4 regions of the Providencia sp. Marseille-Q8014 genome follow, and region 2 is predicted to be linked to each of the others. Evidence: predicted binding sites of a transcription regulator. Region 2 holds the regulator's gene; each other region holds the start of a gene.
The links. Region 2 encodes Fur, which represses iron uptake genes when iron is present. Its sites were predicted from a motif close to ATAATAATGAGAACNACTATCAA; they were not measured.
Positions count from the first base shown of each region.

Region 1: the regulator Fur is predicted to act here: its motif matches at 2,640-2,662, upstream of ACWPW6_RS00930 (TonB-dependent receptor domain-containing protein).
Region 3: the regulator Fur is predicted to act here: its motif matches at 3,529-3,551, upstream of sodA (superoxide dismutase [Mn]).
Region 4: the regulator Fur is predicted to act here: its motif matches at 3,035-3,057, upstream of ACWPW6_RS04570 (TonB-dependent hemoglobin/transferrin/lactoferrin family receptor).

Region 1 is NZ_CBCOPT010000001.1:210,639-216,130, reverse strand. It holds gene ACWPW6_RS00945 (ROK family protein) at 1-214, opposite strand, end outside; gene hdeA (acid-activated periplasmic chaperone HdeA) at 696-1,001, shown strand; gene ACWPW6_RS00935 (MFS transporter) at 1,121-2,299, opposite strand; gene ACWPW6_RS00930 (TonB-dependent receptor domain-containing protein) at 2,685-4,730, shown strand; gene ACWPW6_RS00925 (alpha/beta hydrolase) at 4,790-5,492, shown strand, end outside.
Region 2 is NZ_CBCOPT010000001.1:2,994,053-2,999,544, forward strand. It holds gene ACWPW6_RS13230 (type I secretion system permease/ATPase) at 1-1,859, shown strand, start outside; gene ybfE (LexA regulated protein) at 2,030-2,323, shown strand; gene fldA (flavodoxin FldA) at 2,469-2,996, shown strand; gene fur (ferric iron uptake transcriptional regulator) at 3,165-3,614, shown strand; gene ACWPW6_RS13250 (beta-N-acetylhexosaminidase) at 4,166-5,492, opposite strand, start outside.
Region 3 is NZ_CBCOPT010000001.1:70,323-75,814, forward strand. It holds gene actP (cation/acetate symporter ActP) at 1-921, opposite strand, end outside; gene ACWPW6_RS00290 (DUF485 domain-containing protein) at 918-1,229, opposite strand; gene acs (acetate--CoA ligase) at 1,297-3,252, opposite strand; gene sodA (superoxide dismutase [Mn]) at 3,695-4,321, shown strand; gene ACWPW6_RS00305 (Hsp70 family protein) at 4,557-5,492, shown strand, end outside.
Region 4 is NZ_CBCOPT010000001.1:1,056,857-1,062,348, reverse strand. It holds gene gpt (xanthine phosphoribosyltransferase) at 1-129, opposite strand, end outside; gene pepD (beta-Ala-His dipeptidase) at 392-1,852, shown strand; gene dinB (DNA polymerase IV) at 1,898-2,953, opposite strand; gene ACWPW6_RS04570 (TonB-dependent hemoglobin/transferrin/lactoferrin family receptor) at 3,126-5,432, shown strand.

The sequences.
Region 1 (5,492 bases), 2.8 Mb from region 2:
CGCCATCAAATAAACGCGTATCAATGCATTGGTTGACATCATGAATAAATTGCTCTGGCGTCATAGTGTGACCAGAAACAAATTCGATAGCAGGGGTGTTAGGGGCGGTATACAGTTTGACATGTGTACCACCAACATCAATAACTAAAATTCGTTTGGTTGTGGGAACATCCGAAATTGTAATGACACAAGATGTTTTACTCGTTAAAGACATAGAAAGGTTTCTCCGCTTTGCCAACATAGGCAATGGATGTTGTATTACAGGAAACTCCCGAACCTAAATCGATAACCGCAAGCCGATCTAGGCGAACAACTGTCTTCCTTCTGGTGTTGAAATGACGGTGCCGAAATACGTCCCCGTCAATAATCGATAACAAGATTACATTTTATTTTTTGTCGATAAAAAAAGTATACCTATAAATAGTTTTAATAAAAGTAAAAACGCTTTTAATTAAATAAAACTTAATTATCTTTTTATTTAATTATCATTAAATGACTACTTTTAGTCTTATTTTCAAATAATAAATCACTATTGATAGAATTTAAATAATCATATAAATACCGTCATTTTGCGCTCTTTGTTTTTTATTTTTCATCATCTATGATGATTAGGAAATGGAGATAAGCATTTATATCCAGATTAGAACCTTTTATGAAAAACTCATTCAATGATCGTTAATTATTAAGGTGAAATTATGAAAAAATATTTTATTGTCGGTATTATTGCTGCTTCATTAACGAGCCTTTCCGCCATGGCTGAAGAGAAGAAAAACGATACTAAGCCCCTAAACGAATGGACATGTGAAGAGTTTTTAGCGATCGATGATAACTTTTATCCAACCGCTGTCGGCTTTGGTGAGTTATTAACGAAAAAAGATAAAGTCGAAGATGCCGTGCTAGATGTTGATGGTATTCAAACCCTAACACCTCTCGTGATTGAGGCTTGTAAAAAAGAGACTAAGGCTAATTTTGTTGAGCAAGTTAAAAACGCTAAAAAATAAGTCTTCCTTGTTGGTTGCGTAGCCTTTTGGCTACGCAATACATTCACCATATCACACCCTTTTATGATGGATGTGATTTGGTTTTTCCTATTTCATCATGTTTCCTCATCAGCCAAAATTCACTCTCTTATCCGATGAATATGGCGTAACGCTGATAACGTCATCATTAAGGCAATCAAAACGCCCATTGCCGCAATTAAATAGATACCTCTATAACCCAACGTAGCGACTACCATTCCTGCAAGTGGTCCAGTCACACCGTAAGCAATATCTTGGAATGCAGAATACCCCCCTAATGCGGTACCTCGCATTTGTGGTGCAACAGCTTTAACCACTTCCGTGCCCACCGCGGGATAAATCAAGGAGCAGCCAGCACCTGTTAATGCCGCACCGAATAACGCGATGCCGTATACGGGAGCTAACCACAATGTTATCAGACCAATAAACTCAATTAATAACGAAATTAGCGCAATGCGATAACCATTGACTCTATCCGGTAATCCTCCCCAAAATACGCGCACCAACACAAAAGCACAGCCAAATGCACTCATCGCAAGGCCGGCGTTGCCCCACTGCTCTGACACAAAATAAAGCGAAATAAATGTACCAATCGCCGCAAAACCAATGCCTTTTAGCGCTAATATCATTCCCATTTTCCAGATCTTACGAATGACAGACCAGAAAGGAAGTAAGTTCCCCTGTAAAGGCGTAACAGAACGAACAGACCCATTAATTAGCCAAGAGATACAAGGTAACAGCATGACTATCACCCCCACTGCCATGAATCCATATTGCTGATAAATGATAAGCCCTAATGGCGCGCCAACCGCTAATGAACCATAAATAGCCATTCCGTTCCAAGACATGACTTTTCCAGCATTTTCTGCACCTGCAAGCCTCATTCCCCAAGTTAAGTTACCTGTTAAAAGCTGACTTTCACCTAGACCTAGCACCAAACGTCCAATAATGAGTAAGAGTAGTTGGTAGATTGACGAAACTGGCAACAATATGGCTAGCAGGCAAAATACCCCCGATATGCCACAGGCACTCATACCTTGGAGAGTCGTTCTTTTCGCACCTTTTTGATCGGCTAGGCGCCCTGCATAGCCTCTTGTCAACACCGTTGCTAAAAACTGCACACCGACCACAACCCCTACCCAGACATCGTTAAATCCGAGTTCTTGATGAACGAAAAGCGGAATAACCGTTAAAGGCAAACCGATGGTCATATAAGAAAAAAACATGGAGATAGAAATTCGAAGCAGTGGTATTGGCGAATTTGGCGCGGACGTCGACATCATTAAAGGTTATCCATATTCACAACATCATGTTTATCTCTGACATTAAGTGAGCAAATTAATAATGTCAATTGAGTTTATTTTGGTATTTTACGTTAGCGTTAATTTGAGATCCTTATAAATAACCAATTGAAATTTATTATTTTTATTTATAAATAAAATCACTCTTTTAATTCTATTATCATTAACCTATTCACCATTGTGTAAATACTCAATAACACTGAGGTTACTCTTTATTTATCATTTTACTTCATACCTGTTAATAAACTTTTAATTTTATAGAATCCGCCAATCTCATATTTATTTCTTGTCTATTTCAGTGGTAACATCTGTATAGTTTATGATTATTACTCTCATTTGCATTTGTATTTTACTAGGGGATTTTATGTCTATTCACTGCCACTACACACGTCTAGCAGCCGCGGTTATTGCCGCCATCTCATCTTTTAATGCGCTCGCTCAAGAAGACTCAGATAAAATGATTGTTTCTGCATCTGGTTACTCACAACAGTTACGCGATGCCCCTGCAAGTATTACGGTTATCTCAAAAGAACAACTTCAGAACAAACCGGTACGCGACTTAGCTGATGCAGTTAAAGATGTGGAAGGTGTCAGTATTGTCGGTAGTGCCAATAAGCAAGATATCAATATTCGTGGTTTACCCGGCGAATATACTTTAATACTGGTAGATGGACGCCGCCAAAATAGCCGTGAATCACGCCCAAATGGTAGTGGTGGTTTTGAAGCCGGTTTTATGCCACCAGTGGAAGCGATTGAACGTATTGAAGTGATTCGAGGTCCGATGTCCTCTCTATATGGCTCAGATGCAATGGGTGGCGTTATCAATATCATTACCAAAAAAGTCACTAATGAGTGGCATGGTAATGTCGCCATTGGTGGTATTTTGCAAGAAAACAGCGAAAGCGGCGATTCGACTGATGGCAATTTTTACCTATCAGGGCCGCTGGTCAACGATAAATTAGGCTTACAGCTGTACGGAGGTGGTGACTATCGTCAAGAAGACAAGATTACCGACGGCCATAACAAACGTGATAATCGTAGTCTCACCGCCAAACTAACGTTTACTCCTCTGGATAACCAAACCTTTTTGCTTGAGGCGGGTAGAACCACCCAAGAACGTGACTCGACACCGGGTAAATCACTTGCCGAATATACAATGCGTGGTGAGTCAAAACAGAAAAATACTAAAACAGAGCTCCACAATAACCGAAATCACTTTGCTTTAACCTATAAAGGGGATTGGGATCTCGTTAACACCGAATTAAGTGTTTACCAAGAACAAACTAAACGCCATACCAAGTCAGAAGTCAAAGATAGCGCGGGTGATTACCATTTTGTCTATGAAGCTCGTGTGCCTGAAATCACCAATACTGTTGTCGATGGAAAAGTGGTCGCTTTCCTTCCTGATAATATCATGACTGTCGGTGGACAATTCCAACATGCTAAATTAAAAGACACTTCGGCAACAGGAAAAAAAACAACGGAAGATACGACGCTCAGTGCTGACCAGTATGCCTTCTTTATTGAAGATGAGTTTACGGCAACAGAAAACCTTATCCTGACTGGCGGGTTACGATTAGACCATCATGAATTTTATGGTAACCACTGGAATCCTCGTGGTTATGCTATCTATTATCTCACTGACGAAATCACCATTAAAGGTGGCGTATCACAAGCCTTCCGTGCCCCAACACTACGTGAAGTGAGCCCAAACTATGGAACATCAACCGAAAAAGGGGAAGGGATTATTTATGGTAATAAAGACCTGAAACCAGAAAAAAGCCTGAGTGAAGAGATCAGCATTGCCTATGACCACGAGTCAGGTTTCAATGCGAGCCTTACGCTCTTTAATACTGATTTTAAAAATAAACTCACCAGTTACTACACAGGTGAACCGGATCCAATTACAGGTCTAAAACTCTACACTTATGACAACGTAGGTAAAGCCAATATCAAAGGTGTCGAAGTCGCGACAGGTATTCCTCTAGCAGAAGATTGGAAACTTAGCTTAAACTACACTTATGTTGATTCAGAGCGTAAAAGTGATGATGAAAAGCTAAGCAATGGCATATCTTTGAAAGGCTATCCATTGGATAAGACACCAAAACACACCGCTAATGCCAAACTCGATTGGCAATATAGTGAAGACTTGAATCTATACACTCGTGCACATTATGAAGGTAAGCAAATCTGGGCGGCACAGCGTAATGGCTATACGGCACCGCGCTACCGTAGCGGCTACACTACAATGGATGTAGGCATGACTTATCAGTTACTTAAAAATACCAAGCTCAATTTAGCCGTATTGAATATCGCTAATGAAAAAGGTCCTAAGATTGACACAAATGGTGGCAACTGGGATGTTGAAGATGGACGCCGTTACTGGGCCAACGTCAATGTGAGCTTTTAATTTATTTTAACTATTTTAGGTGGATATCAAGCAAGTTTTCTCCGTCATTTGAGTGCGCGTTGGCGAAGAGCCAAAAAGACAATCAATTAAAGAATATCCTTGCTCGGTATCCGCTTTCATCGATGTTGTTTTCACAAACTATGCTAAATCAATTAATTATTTCGAGTTTATTACTCTCAATCAGCTTAATAACACCCGCCGCTGCTCGTCCATCGCAAAAGATCCCCGAGTTAGATGAGCAAGTGAGTCAGTTTTATGCTGTTCAGCATCATGACATGACCAACGAAAAGCGTCGCTATCGAATTTTTAGCGCAGTTCCTCATTCCGCTGGAACAACAAGGCCTATTTTGTATATGCTTGATGGTAATGGATTATTTCCGTTAGCTGTGAATCGCGCAATCCAAACACTCCCAGCGGATAAACTGCCTATTATTATTGGTATCGGTTACCCAACCGATGAGGCTTTTCCCAAGAAATTACGCGACTACGATTATACTCCCCGCGTTTCCGGTGATGCGTTTACACACGGCGGAGGCGCCGATGAACTGTATCAGTTCCTCGATCAACAAATTCGTCCTTGGGCTGAGCAAAACTTCACTTTTGATAAACAAAGACAAACGCTATTTGGTCACTCCTTCGGTGGACTATTTACTTTGATGGCTTATCAAAATCACCCGACAGCGTTTCAATCCTTTGTGTCAGCCAGCCCCTCATTATGGTGGGGAAAAGGTGAAATGATAAATAGGGATAAACTGACCCAAG
Region 2 (5,492 bases):
TGTCCAAAGATAAATCGAATGAATTAATTTTAATTGATCCAATTAATAATGAATTCATTCACTGGCATGAACGTCATTCAACTTATCCTGAAAGCCTAACACTCTTACTCATAAAAGAACAATTTGAAACAGAGAAAAAAACAACGTTTGGTATTAGTTGGTTTATCCCTTCAATACTTAGACAACGGTCGCAATTAAAAAATGTCTTTATTTTGGCAGCAATTGTGCAAATTTTTGCTTTAATTAACCCGTTGTTTTTTCAAAATGTTATCGATAAAGTTTTAGTCGGACGCAGCTTAAATAGCTTACAGGTGTTGGCCATAGGAATTGTAGGTTTAGCATTCGCTGAACCTATTTATAGTTTTTTGCGTAATAAAATTTTTAGTTATACCAGTACACAGATTAGCGCTGAGTTATCAGGTAAGTTATATCGCCATTTAATGGCGTTACCTCTCGACTATTTTAAACAGCGCCCAACAGGAAAAATTATTGCTCGTATAAGAGAAATGACACGCATTCGCCAGTTTTTAACGGGGTCAACATTAATGTTATTTATCGACCTAGTATTTGTCATTCTCTTTATGGCTGTTTTATTTTCTTACAGTGTTGTCATGTCATGGATCTTAATGGGGTCTTTAGCACTCTTTTGTATTCTATGGATGATACTCGGCCCAATCATTCGTCTACACACTGAAAAATCCTATCAAGCAGATGAAAATAGTCTCACTTTCTTGACTGAGGCAATGACTGGCATTGAAACCATAAAAACCACCGCGACCGAAAAATACGTCTATCGCCGCTGGCAAAAACGGCTCAGTAAACAGCTTATTCAAGGTTTCAAAGTGACTTTACGGAGTATAGTGGCAACACAATTAATGACGCTCGTCAGTAAAATCACCACCGCTTTGTTACTTTGGATCGGAGTAAAAGAAGTGATGAGTGGTGGAATGACTGCGGGTGAATTAGTCGCTTACAATATGTTAAGTGCTCATATCACTCAACCAGTACTGCGCTTAGCTCAAATTTGGCAAGATTTTCAACATACCATCATATCGCTTCGTCGTGTAGGGGACATCCTTGATGAGCCGATTGAAAATGAAAGAAAAGGGATTACCAGTAGTGCTTCTATACAAGGCAATATTGATTTCCATAATATTCGCTTTCGTTATCACCCAGAAACACCTGAGGTGCTATGTAACCTAACGTTAACCATTAAAGCGGGCGAGTTTATTGGTATTACAGGACCATCGGGGTCTGGAAAAAGTACCTTAACCAAACTGCTACAACGGTTATATATTCCGCAACAGGGACAAGTTATCGTTGACGGTATGGACCTAGCTGTCAGTGATACCATCGCGTTGCGACGTCGCATGAGTGTAGTACTACAAGAAAGCCAGCTATTTGTCGGTACTATTGAGGAAAACATTCGTTTGAGTCACCCCCAAGCGAGCCATGAAGAGGTGATTGAAGCTGCCACTCTCGCCGGTGCCTATGATTTTATCATGTCACTACCCGATAATTTTAATTATCCTGTGTCTGAACGCGGGCTTAATCTATCAGGGGGACAACGTCAACGTATCGCACTCGCTAGAGCACTGTTAACAAAACCCGATATTCTGATCCTTGATGAAGCCACATCGGCGTTAGATTATGACTCAGAGGCCGCAATCATGAAGAATATGCCACTTATTACTAAAGGAAGGACAGTCATCAGTATCGCACATCGCTTAAACACGATTCAGTATGCCGATAGGATTTGTGTTATTCGCAATGGCGAAATTGCCGAAATCGATACCCACCCAAATTTACTACAGAAAAATGGCGTTTATGCCCGTCTGTGGCGGCAGCAGACCCAGTAAATTGTGCTTAATTAGCACCAATAGAATCTAGATTGGTGCTTTTTCAAGCAAATCATTCTTTTTTTTACTATCAATAACTTTCGCTCCATATACGCTATGGTACAAGGGAGTCAGCTAGGGTATCATTGCGCGCTGGATTATTGGTACACGCCCTTTAGCATTAAAAAAATATGGCAAAAGAACAAACTGATCGCACTACCCTTGATTTGTTCGCTGAGGAACGCAGGCCTGGGCGACCTAAAACAAGTCCGCTATCGCGGGATGAACAATTAAGAATTAACAAACGAAACCAACTTAAGCGTGATAAGGTCAAAGGACTACGCCGCGTCGAATTAAAACTCAATGAAGATGCAGTGGCCATATTGAATCAATTGGCTGATGAAAAAAACATGAGCCGTAGTGAGCTAATAGAAGAAATGTTGATGTCACAACTAGCACTGGTCTACGAGCCTTCTGGTGAATGATTTCCTCTTCTAAATCACACAAATTCGACAGATTTATTCACGCTTTTTCGCCAAAATAGGGCCAAAATTCTCGTTATTTTAGTTCAAATTTAGCCCTATCTGGCTTGAACAAACCAGATTGGAAAAACAAGAGGTTATTCACTTTATGGCAGTCATAGGCATTTTCTTCGGTAGTGACACTGGTAATACAGAAAATATTGCCAAGATGATCCAAAAGAGATTAGGCAGTGAGAACGCGGAAGTTCATGATATTGCTAAATGCAGCAAAGAAGATATTGAAGCATTCGATATTCTACTTCTCGGTATCCCAACTTGGTATTACGGCGAAGCTCAATGTGATTGGGATGACTTTTTCCCAACCCTCGAAGAAATTGATTTTGATGGCAAACTTGTCGCGCTATTTGGCTGTGGTGACCAAGAAGACTACGCAGAATACTTCTGTGATGCAATGGGGACCATTCGCGATATTATTGAACCACGTGGCGCTGTCATTGTCGGTCATTGGCCTACAGATGGCTACCATTTTGAAGTGTCTAAAGGTATGGCAGATGATAATCACTTTATCGGCCTTGCTATTGATGAAGACCGCCAGCCTGAGCTGACTGAAGAACGCGTTGATGCATGGGTACAACAAATTTCAGAAGAGATGTCTCTAGCCGAAATTTTGGGCTAAGCTGACGATAGAAATAAAATGAAACTATTATAATAATGAGACAGAGCATGGTTTCTATTTTTTATTTCCATGCCTATAATTGTAAATCAGTTTCGATGACAACTGAGCTTATGTTAAAAATGTCTCATTATTGTTAAATTTATGATTTAAGATACAGGACAAACCCGCATGACAGACAACAACAAAGCATTGAAGAATGCTGGACTCAAAGTCACTCTTCCAAGATTAAAGATATTGGAAGTACTTCAGGAGCCTGAGTGCCATCACGTCAGTGCGGAAGATCTCTATAAAAAACTCATTGATATGGGCGAAGAGATCGGTCTGGCTACGGTATACCGCGTATTGAACCAATTTGATGATGCTGGCATTGTCACACGTCATAACTTTGAAGGCGGTAAATCCGTTTTTGAACTGACTCAACAGCACCACCACGATCATCTGATTTGTTTAGATTGTGGTAAAGTTATCGAATTCTCTGATAAATCCATTGAAGAACGTCAGACCAATATTGCTGCACGCCATGGTATTAAACTCTCTAACCACAGCTTGTACCTATATGGTCACTGTGCTGATGGCGATTGCCGCGAAAATGCGGATGCTCACGAAGCAAAAGAGTAATTTAATGGTTGAAAAACCATTAACATAATTCATAAAAAGGAACGTATTTAGCTCCTTATATATATACTGATAAACCTCATGAATCACATGGGGTTTTCTTTTATTTATCGCTAAATACTGACGCATGTCTTGCGTCAGCTTGCCTTATTTATCAAGAAAAACATCCTGAGTCATCATCTCTCCCATCCTTCTATTTTCCAATCATCGATCTCATGACAAAACAGACGTTAATCAAACAGTCGCATCATTATATTGTATCTATAAACTCAGCTAACTATAAATAGCTAACAGTTTACGATGAACCTGATGGTGCGATTGTCAGGGAAAGGTGTATTAGAAAAGATAAAGCACCTAAGTGCCAATGACGAGATTACTGAGTCTCCTCAAAATACATGTCGTCTGGATATAGAAAAAAGCGGTGTCTATTGAAGCTGAAAGCGTTAATTTCTTGGCAATCATCGTCTATTAAACATACACGAGTACTGTAATAGGCGGTTAAACCTAGCATTTAAAGAGGTGGTACGCTCTGGCACCACCCTCATAGCCTCTCGTTATTTTTGTACCACCGTTTCTACACGACTTGTTCTTGTTCCAGCTGGGTTTTTGGCTCGTACTTTTACATTACCCTTAACCTTTGGAGGCTTTTGTGCTGAATACGTTTGCCAATGGTCGCTATCTGCTAAAGCATATTCAATCACTAAACCTGGATAACTGATATTGGCGAGTAAAAGGCCATTTTCAATTTTCGCACCAGGCACAGGGATACGATAAGCCACCCCTGCTCTATCTAGGCGGGGTAACTCTTTCATACCAACGAGACTCGCAAAACGGCTCCAATCATCTGCCAGTTTTTGCTGTGAAACATAATTGGTTTTACCGCCGATATATTCACGACCTATTTGGTACTGATTTTCCCATTGCGCTTTATGCCATGCCCTTTCAGCTAAAGGCAGGATGCGAGGAAATAGCATGTATTCCGCCTTATCATCCGTCCTTACAGCTTCGCTCCATAGTTGTCCAGAAAGACCATAGACACCTGGCCATGGCTTATCACTTTTCGCACTAAATGAGTTACCATCCCTATCAACGGAAGTTTCCGCATTTTGTGGTAAATTATCAGGCGCAAAAGAAAAGATTTTTTGTTCGTCACTCGCTCGGGTCGCCCAGTAATAGCCACTTTCATTTGGATTGACTTCATAAGGCATATCTAAATACACATAGTCAGGGTTCGAAATGACCACTTGATAACCTTTATTAGCCCAATCATTCGCCGAATCGAATCCTCCCCAATACAGTGTATCCCAGAAGTTAACCCTGACATTATCCGTTGCAAAATCGTTTGCACTAGAAGCATCTTTCAAACCATCCTGCCAAGCTTGCATTGTTGTCACCCCTTTTTGCTGTAAACTTTCACTCACTTGTTTAGCAAAATGGCTGGAGAGATGATCAAAGTCACTCACATCACCTCGCTTGATCAATACCTGACACGCTTCCGATTTCGCCCATGGCTTATCTTCTATTTGTTTATCGATTATGCCTTTGCCCGGTTCGATATTGCCTGCTTTATCTTGGAAACCCGCACCTAAACGAATATTTTTCGCTTCATCACCACCAAAGTGCCATGTTTTTAATGGAACCCCCGCCTCCTTGTGCATTTGCATAACCTCACTGACCACTTTATTAACAAAGTTTTTAGAGGAATCTAAACAAGGATTTAAATAACTGCGTTTATCGTAGAATTGGACAGAGGTTGTTACTGATGTATCCGATGGATCAACTAAGCGGTATTCACTCGCGGCGGCCTCATTGCCAGCCGCTTTTAATTTGTTATAACGAGCTTCCATTGAAACAACGGCGGCACGGGCATGTGCAGGCATA
Region 3 (5,492 bases), 2.9 Mb from region 2:
GAAGTAACCAATAAAACCAGTAGCATAGAAAACACTCTTACGTGCTTCTTTTGCATCGCTGACCGTAAAGAAACGCATGATGATATGAGGAAGGCCCGCTGTACCGAACATCAATGCTAAGCCAAGTGATAACGCAGATATAGGATCAGAGACTAATCCCCCTGGGCTCATAATAGAAAGGCCATTGCCATGTATTTCTACCGCTTCTTTAAATAGCGTGTTGAAATTAAAGCCAACATGTTTCATAACCATGATAGCCATGAATGTTGCGCCTGATAATAATAGGATTGCCTTGATAATTTGCACCCATGTTGTGGCGAGCATCCCGCCAAACAGAACGTATAGCACCATCAAGATCCCGACAATAACGACGGCAATGTGGTAATTCAAACCAAACAATAGTTCAATCAGTTTTCCTGCACCAACCATCTGAGCAATAAGGTAAAGTGCAACAACGACCAGTGAACCGACAGCAGATAAAATCCGTATTGGTCTTTGTTTTAGTCGATATGAGGCTACGTCAGCAAAAGTATAACGACCGAGGTTACGTAAGCGCTCAGCAATGAGAAACAGAATAATTGGCCAACCGATTAAGAAACCGATGGAATAGATTAATCCATCATAGCCTGAGGTATACACAAGCGCAGAAATGCCTAAGAAGGATGCGGCGGACATAAAGTCACCCGCGATAGCCATACCATTTTGGAAACCGGTAATTTTACCGCCAGCAGTATAGTAATCCGAACGAGAGCGAGTTCTTTTTGATGCCCAATAAGTGATATAGAGGGTGAATCCAACGAATAACAAGAACATGATAATGGCTTGGATATTCACAGGCTGTCGCTCAACATCGCCTGTCAGCGCATCTGAGAATGCGGCTGAAGAGGCAAAAAGTAGGATAAGGGGAATAATTTTTATCATTTTTGCACCTCTTTTAGGATTTCAGCCGTTAAGCGGTCATATTCACCATTTGCCCGAATAACATATAGGCCAGTTAACAGGAAAGAGATGACGATGAGCCCTACACCAACAGGTATACCTCGCGTGATATAAGAGCCTTCGGTGATAGGTGTTCCAAGCCAACTTGGGTTAAATGCAATAAGAAAGATAAAACCGACATACAATATTAGTGTGATAGCTGACAACAACCATGAAAATCGACCACGTTTCCTTACCAATTCTTTAAAACGAGGGTTATTCTCTACCTCTTGATAAGCAGTAGCATTCATCAGAGTTCTCCTCTGTTATCGTCTTATTGGAATGTATGTAAGGTCGCCATAAAGGCGACCCTCAGGCTTATGACATACTCATTGATTGTTTTTCTTCGAGTAGTTTTTCGACAACACCTGGATCTGCCAGTGTGGAGGTATCTCCTAAGTTACTGGTATCACCGGATGCGATTTTACGTAGGATACGGCGCATGATCTTACCGGAGCGGGTTTTCGGAAGCGAATCCGTCCAGTGTAGAACATCTGGCGTCGCGATTGGGCCGATTTCTTTACGTACCCAGTTACGGACTTCGGTATACAGCTCTGGTGAAGGTTCTTCCCCTGAAATTAAGGTGACATAAGCGTAGATCGCTTGCCCCTTAATGTTATGTGGGATGCCGACAACGGCAGCTTCTGCAATTTTCGGGTGTGCGACTAATGCCGATTCAATTTCAGCGGTACCTAAGCGGTGACCAGAAATATTCAATACATCATCTACACGACCGGTGATCCAGAAATAGCCGTCTTCATCTCGACGAGCCCCATCACCACTAAAATACATACCTTTAAACGTTGAAAAATAGGTTTGTTCAAAGCGCTCATGGTCACCATATAAGGTACGAGCTTGGCCAGGCCATGAGTCAACAATAACTAGGTTACCTTCTGTCGCACCTTCTAGCGGTTCTCCTAGGTTATCGACAAGAGCAGGACGAACACCAAAGAATGGTAATGTTGCTGAGCCAGGTTTTAGCATTGTTGCACCCGGAAGCGGAGTGATCATAAAGCCACCCGTTTCGGTCTGCCACCATGTATCAACGATTGGACAGCGGCTATCACCAATTTTCTTATAGAACCATTCCCAAGCTTCTGGGTTGATAGGTTCGCCTACAGACCCAAGGATACGCAATGAACGACGATGAGTGCCTTCAATAGCTTTATCGCCTTCAGCCATGAGAGCACGGATAGCGGTTGGAGCAGTATAAAGAATATTAACGCTGTGTTTATCAACTACTTGGCTCATACGGTTTACAGCAGGGTAGTTAGGTACACCTTCAAACATCAAGGTTTTTGCACCATTAGATAATGGACCATATAGCAGGTAGCTATGGCCTGTTACCCAACCTACATCGGCAGTACACCAATAAACCTCACCAGGGTGATAGTCGAAAGTATATTTAAACGTCAGTGTTGCATAGACTAAATAGCCGCCTGTTGTATGCAGAACCCCTTTAGGTTTACCTGTTGAACCCGAGGTATACAGAATAAATAGCGGGTCTTCGGCATTCATTTCTTCAGGTGGACAGTCTGCACTGACACCTTTCGTTACGTCATGCCACCATAGATCACGCCCTTCTACCCAACTCGGTACATTTCCGGTACGACGGTAGACAATCACGTTTTCAACGGTTGTGACGTTTGGATTGGTTAATGCATCGTCAACGTTTTTCTTCAGCGGTATAGCGCGATCAGCACGTAAGCCTTCATCCGCTGTAATGATGAGTTTTGCCTTACAGTCGATAACACGGCCTGATACCGCTTCTGGGGAGAAGCCTGCAAAAATAACCGTATGAATTGCACCAATGCGAGCACAAGCGAGCATGGCGACTGCGGCTTCAACGACCATCGGCATGTAAATAGCGACCACATCGCCTTTACGAATACCTTGCTGTTTCAACACATTAGCGAACTGACTTACATCATGATGCAGTTCTCGATAAGTGATATTTTTTGATTGGGAGGGGTCATCACCCTCCCAAATGATGGCGGTCTGATCGCCTTTATCTGCCAGATGGCGATCTAAACAGTTAGCGCTTAAGTTAAGGGTGCCATCTTCAAACCAGCGAATGCTGATATGGCCAGGATCGAAGGAGGTGTTTTTTACTCGGGTATACGGCTTAATCCAATCAACAACCTTCCCTTTCTCTCCCCAAAACTTTTCTGGGTCTTGAATAGAGAGTTGATACTCATTGTTGTACTGTTGCTCGTTTATCAGGGCATTTTCTGCAATTTCAGCAGGAACGGGATGCTTAGTTATTTGAGTCATATTTTTATCTCCTTGCAGATGTTAATACTATGTCAAAAAATGGTTAACTAAAGCAGGAAATATAAATTTGTTTTTCTTTTGAGTGGGAGATCACGTATTAATTGTAATGAATTTAACAGGATTATCATTTGATGCGAAATCGCCAATTGGATTAATCATCTAATTATATGTGAAAAGGTAAAATTAAAGAAAAACAAAGTAGGGTGATATTGGTATTAGTTGCTAAATAAATCACCAATGATAGTTGATGAGAAAGACCATATAAATATCATGGGTTTGATAATGATTTTCATTAACAGTAAAATAACTATAATTAAGATTGATTCACAAGGTGTGAAGTTTATGAAGTGTATACCCTATGTGTCTTGGTACTGAGTGAGAGATATGGTACTGAGTGAGAGATATAGAGGTATATGTCAACAAGTCACTGGAGACAAATACAATGAGCTATACATTACCTGCTTTACCTTATGCTTATGATGCGTTGGAACCACATTTTGATAAGCAAACCATGGAAATCCATCATACTAAGCATCATCAAACGTATGTGAACAACACTAATGCTGCGTTAGAAAAATTACCGGAACTCGCTAACTTAGACATCGACGATCTGATCCAACAATTGGATAAAGTTCCTGCTGATCAACGTACTTTTGTTCGCAACAATGCTGGTGGGCACTCAAACCATACTTTGTTCTGGAAAGGCCTGAAATTAGGTACTGAGCTTGGTGGCGAGCTGAAAGCGGCTATTGAGCGTGATTTTGGTAGTGTTGATGCATTCAAAGAGCAGTTTGAAAAAGCAGCTGCTTCTCGTTTCGGTTCCGGTTGGGCATGGCTAGTACTGAAAGATGACGGCAAACTGGCTATCGTTTCTACCGCTAACCAAGATAGCCCTCTGATGGGTGAAGCCATTTCTGGTACTTCAGGCTACCCAATCATTGGTCTGGATGTATGGGAACACGCTTATTACCTGAAATTCCAAAACCGTCGCCCTGACTACATCAAAGCATTTTGGTCTGTAGTGAACTGGGATGAAGCGGCTAAACGCTTCGCTGAGAAAACCAAATAATTTACTTATTTGATTCACGACTTATCTGGCGTAGCTCTTTATTTTAAGGGCTGCGCCTTTTTGTTTTTTAGCCTCTTCTTTTCCCTACCAATCTCAGTATTGTCTCGTTTTAATTTTTTTTGTTTTATTCATAATCAGTCTCATCAATACGGCTAATATATTGATATTCTATTTCATCTGGTGTCTATAAAGTGAATGGCGGATAATGATAAATAAAGAACATAAAGGAAATGAAATGGCGAATGATATGGTAATGGGAATCGACCTTGGTACTAGTAATAGTGCTGTCAGTTTGTGGATTGAGGGAAGAGCCGTTTTAATACCGAATAAGCAAGGCGATGTTTTGACTCCGTCAGTTATCGGCCTTGATGATAATGAACAGATATTGGTCGGTAAATCAGCTCAGAAACGTTTGCAAAGCCATCCCCATCTCACTCAAGCCAGTTTTAAACGCTTTATGGGCACTAACGCGGAATTATCACTAGGCACTCAAACTTTTCGAGCCGAAGAGCTCTCTGCATTATTGCTACGTCAATTAAAAGAAGATGTTGAAGCCTGGCTTGGCTATGCCGTTAAGGATGCGGTGATTACGGTTCCTGCCTATTTTAATGATGTGCAACGACGTGCAGTGAAAACAGCAGGACAATTGGCTGGGCTCAATGTTTTAAGGTTATTGAATGAGCCTACTGCGGCATCCCTTGCTTTTGGTCTTCTTGAAAATAAAGAACATAAATATCTCACATTTGACCTCGGTGGTGGCACGTTTGATGTTTCAATCATTGATATGTTTGAAGGTGTGATTGAAGTCTGTGCGAGTAGTGGTGATGTTCGACTAGGCGGAGATGATTTCAGTGAAGAAATTTATCAATGGATGTTAAAACAGCATCCCGCCCTTAAAGAAGTCCAAGCTGAGATACGCGCTCCCTTACTTGAACAAGCCGAAGCATTAAAAATAGCGCTGAGCAAAGGCGGAGAAGCCTCCGTCTCTTTACGTTGGAATGAACAAGATTGGCATTGGACGATGACGGAGCAAATGCTAACGACATGTTGTCAGTCATTATTAACTCGTTTACAGCAACCTATCTTACAAGCCTTGCATGATTCACGTTTCACCCTTAATGACCTCGATGATATTTTGCTCGTGGGAGGTGCAACCCGCATGCCTCTGATC
Region 4 (5,492 bases), 1.9 Mb from region 2:
GCCTGGAACAAGACCACCGCGGCTAACCGCGATAATACCGGTCCATTGGTCTACAGGTAATAAACGTTGTGCGAGTTTACGGGCATGTATTTGCAACATATCCCACGTTACGACATATTTTTCGCTCATAAAATTCGGGTCCCGACTACTGAGTAATACTGAAATGTGTCTTGCGGAAAAAAGGTTGCGCGAGATTATAGTGATTTGACGCAGCAAAAACCAGCAAAAACGGATAATTGTGATGAATTAATATTATTTGCACTGACTATTTATAACAATTAGGTGTATGCTGAGAAAATTAATCGTGTGGCCTGAATATCTGTGCTACGCCTTTTAAGCAGAATAAGTTGCTAAAAATAGATAAGACCAAAGTCGCTTAAGGAGATCCAACGTGTCTGAACTAGCCAAATTGTCACCACAGCCATTATGGGATATTTTTGCCAAAATTTGTTCAATTCCCCATCCTTCTCACCATGAAGAAGCGCTAGCAACACACATTATCGAATGGTCAAAACAAAAAGGGTTTCATGTAGAACGTGATCAAGTGGGTAATATTTTGATCCGCAAACCCGCGACCTCTGGTTATGAAAATCGTAAGCCTGTTGTTCTGCAAGCCCATCTTGATATGGTTCCACAGAAAAATAATGACACTGTCCATGACTTTACCAAAGACCCTATCCGTCCTTACGTGAATGGTGAATGGGTTACTGCTGAAGGGACAACCTTAGGTGCCGACAATGGTATTGGCATGGCATCTGCCCTCGCCGTCTTAGCTGATGACAGCGTTGAGCATGGGCCACTTGAAGTGCTATTAACCATGACTGAAGAAACCGGTATGGATGGCGCTTTTGGTCTACAAGCAGGATGGCTACAAGCTGATATTTTGATCAATACTGACTCAGAAGAAGAAGGCGAAATCTATATGGGTTGCGCTGGCGGTGTGGATTTTACAGCTACATTTGATCTGACTCGCGAAGCGATACCACAAGGTTACAAAACCTTTACCCTGACATTAAAAGGCCTAAAAGGCGGACACTCTGGTGGTGATGTCCATTTAGGTTTAGGTAATGCCAATAAATTGTTAGCGCGTTTCCTTGCTGGGCACCAAGAAGAGCTAGGCTTGAAACTGCTAGAATTTACAGGAGGCACAGTTCGTAATGCCATTCCACGTGAAGGACATGTCGTTATTGCGATAGCCGCAGATAAAGTTGCTGAATTAACCGCACTCAGAGCGCGTTATGAAGCTATCTTGCAAAATGAACTCGCTGTTGTTGAACCCAACTTAGTTCTGCTATTAGAAGAAACTCAAACAACATTAACGGCACTCACTGAAGAGTGTCAAAAACGCTTTGTATTCTTCTTAAACGCCGCACCAAATGGGGTGATCCGCATGAGTGATGTGGCGAAAGGCGTAGTGGAGACATCGCTCAATGAAGGCGTTGTTACCATGACAGAAGAGAAAGCAGAAGTGATCTTCTTAGTTCGCTCCTTAATCGATAGTGGCAAAAACTATGTTGTGAATATGCTCACCTCTGTGAGTCAACTGGCGCAAGCTAAATACCGTGCAGAAGGCAGCTACCCAGGCTGGCAACCCGATGCAAATTCCCCCGTTATGCATCTCGTGAGTGAAACTTATCAAAAACTGTTTGGTAAGGTGCCGAATGTTATGGTGATCCATGCAGGCCTTGAATGTGGTCTATTCAAAAAACCTTACCCTGACATGGATATGGTTTCTATTGGACCAACCATTCGTGGTGCGCACTCACCCGATGAGCGTGTCCATATCGCAAGTGTTGGTGAATACTGGAAACTATTGACTGCGGTTCTAAAAGCAATCCCAGTTAAAGGCTAATGAACGACGGCTAATCAAAGTATCCGCTCTACTGGGGCGGGTACTTTAAAGTTCTAACAATAATTGCCTTTCTAATTGTGGGCTTTGCAAAGTCACATGCAAACCAACCAGCCTAACCCCTCGATTTTCGCGACGATTTTCCCAAACCTGTTTAGCCAAAAGTACAAGGTCTTGCTTATCGAGTATTGGATAAATATGTTCCTGAGTTGTTTGCTGGAAATCATTAAATTTTATTTTTACGCCTTGGCGTGCAATACGCCGGTCAGGTTTTACTTTTGTCAGCCTGATTTCCAACTCTTCATATAACTTATCCAATAATGGCAAACACTCCTCCCAGTGATAAATATCCTTCACCAGAGTCCGTTCAACCCCCACAGATTTACGCAATCTATCAGGATTAACGGGCCGTTCATCAATACCATGGCAGCGTTCCCATAAGACCTGCCCAAACTTCCCCATCGCTTTAATTAAAGTGACAGCATCATAATGTTGCACATCCGCACACGTTTCCAATCCCATATCTGATAACTTTTGCGCCGTGACTTTGCCAACCCCCGGAATTTTTTTCAACGGTAATGACAACACAAACTCCGGTAAACGTTGAGGTGTGATGACAAACTGCCCATTGGGTTTATTTAAATCCGAAGCAATTTTGGCTAAAAATTTTATTGGTGCGATCCCTGCTGAAGCAGTCAGCTGTAGCTCATCAAAAATTTGCTGACGAATAGCCTGAGCAATCAGTGTTGCTGAGCCATGACAGTATTGGCTATCTGTCACATCTAAATAGGCTTCATCCCATGACAGGGGTTCAATTAAATCGGTATAACGAGAAAAAATTTTATGGATATGCAAAGACGTTTCTTTATAGAGAGCCATCCTACCCGGTAGAACTTTTAGATGGGGACATAACCTTAATGCAACCGCTGTTGACATGGCACTATGTACACCGTAGCGCCTTGCCTCATAGTTGGCTGTACTAATTACACCACGACGCTCAGCACTCCCCCCTACGGCAATAGGAACATTACGTAGACTAGGGTCGTCACGCATTTCTATTGCGGCATAAAAGCAGTCCATATCAATATGAATTATTTTACGCATTACAATCTCACCGAATAGATACTGTTTAAATATACAGTTTATTTATTAGGTGTGCAATTATTCCTCAAAAAAACCGTCAATATAAAAATAATTATCATTTTCATTACCGGAAAAACGTTCTCAAACGACTAATAGTAGATATTGATAAGAATGGTGAATTATCGAGAATATAATGAATAAAAATTCCACTCAGCAAGTAAAAATAGATAAACCAACACGTGCCTTTTTGTCTAGGCTCAATCGTCTCTCCTTTGCGAGTTTACTGATCGCTACCACAGCAGCCTCTGCCGACGGAGCAGAAACCGTTCTTGAGGCATCGCACAAACAAGAACAAGATCAACCCATTCAATTTCCAGCCCTATCTGTTGTTGGTCATTTAAATTCAAGTGTTGGCGCAGGCAGCTCAGTGCTTAAATTAAAAGATATCGAACGTACCCAAGCCAATAATCTGGCCGAGCTAGTCGATCAGTTACCGGGAGTCTCATCATCCGGTTCCCCTCGCCCTGGAGGGCAAACACTCAATATTTGGGGGATGGGAGATATGGAAGACGTTAAAGTCACTCTTGATGATGCGCCCAAGGGCTTTGAAAAATACCGCCAAGGTTCAGTGTTTATCGAACCTGAACTCATCAAACGTATCGATGTTGATAAAGGTCCACATAACATTATGGACGGCAATGGCGGCTTTGGTGGAACCGTCAAAATCACCACCAAAGATCCTGAAGACCTGTTACGGACAGGACAGCATTTCGGAGCGATGTTTAAATACAGCTATCACACCAACGACCGTCAAAATATTTATAGTTCAGCCTTATATGGCAAAACGCTTAATGGGATTGCCGATGGCTTATTGTATGTCAGCAAAAGAAAAGGGGATGATTTACGTCGTCCTGATGGGAGCCGATTCGGTTTTTCTCAATCAGATCAATTATCTTATTTAATTAAAAGCAATATTTACCTCAATGACCAGCACACTCTCAGTTTATCTGCAATGCGCTCAGAATCGGATAACTTAGTGCCTTGGGCTGCAAAACGAGATGAACTGAGCACACCAACACAAAGAGAGATCGACCAATATGGCTTTGATGGTGCGATCAAACGTAAATTGGTACAGCGAGATCAGCAAGATCAAAACTACAGCGTGAAGTGGAATTTTATCCCTGAAAATAGTGATTTGATCAATCTAACAGCCACATACGCATGGTCAAAAACCAAGCAGCATGACACTAGACCAGAAAATGCGTCTAAATTCTTAACGTCCAGCCTAGGTAATAAAAGCTGGGTTAACTATACAGATCAACTCTTTGATATTCATAATGAAAGTGTCTTCGATACGGGGAGGTTAGAACACCAAGTTACCATTGGTGCAAGATGGCATAAGAATGATCGTGGCATTTTGATGTTCGATGCAGGAAAAGCCAATAAGCCTGAATATAATTACGGTTATTTTCAACCGCAATTTATGCCTGCTGGAGTCCAGGAAACCACCAGCGCATATATCCAAGATGCAATAACTTGGAATAGGCTAACAATCACTCCGGGCGTACGCTACGATTATGTTACCAACAAGGGTAAAGGTAATTTAGCTGCAACCTATATGGAGCAAGACCCTCTCATCGGCCATGATTATCGTTCCGTCACTTATAGTGGTATCTCGCCTCATTTGGGGCTCCTTTGGAAAACAACACCTAACCTCACGCTTTTTGGTGATATTAGCCGTACATGGCGTGCACCTGTTATTGATGAACAGTATGAAGTGCAATTCGCTAATAGCAGCTTAACCGGCAGCAGCCGCAATCTAGGTAAAGAACGTATGCATGGAATTCGTTTGGGTGCAATCGTCGACTTCGACCAAGTCATACAAGCGGATGACCAGTTACAAATACGTACCACGCTATTTCGTAATAGAGGAAAAGATGAGATATTTCGTCGCCGTGGTGAATATTGTGAGGCAAAAAAATACGGTATAGGCGATTGCGAGAGACCCCTTTCGAACTATCGTAATTTACCCGGCTACACCATTGAAGGCTTAGAGATTGAGCTATTTTATGATAGTCCTAATCTTTTCGGTAAAATGGCCTATTCCACAATCAAAGGTGAACGTGATGCCTCTCCTCGTGACCCCTGGTTTGGACAAAAAACATGGATAGGTGAAATTCCACCCGATACCTTACATGTCATGTTAGGTTACAAATTACCGCAATGGCATACTCATTTTGGTGTAACAGGTGACTTTGTCGGACATCAAGTCCGTTCACCCGCAGATAGAGACCCTAAAGCCGACTCATGGGGATACCCAAAATCCAAAGGCTATGCGCTGTATGGCGCATTTGCGCAGTGGAATCCTGAATTTATTTCTGATACAGAGATCAGAGTTACTGCAACTAACCTTTTCGATCAAGATTATTATCCATATCTTGGCGAATCCGTATCCGGTGTGGGTCGAGATGTACGTTTAAGTATCACCAAATATTTTTAATATCGCGGATGGACTCTCTTTTTTGAGGGTCCATAATTGACTTTAAAATAAAAATGATAA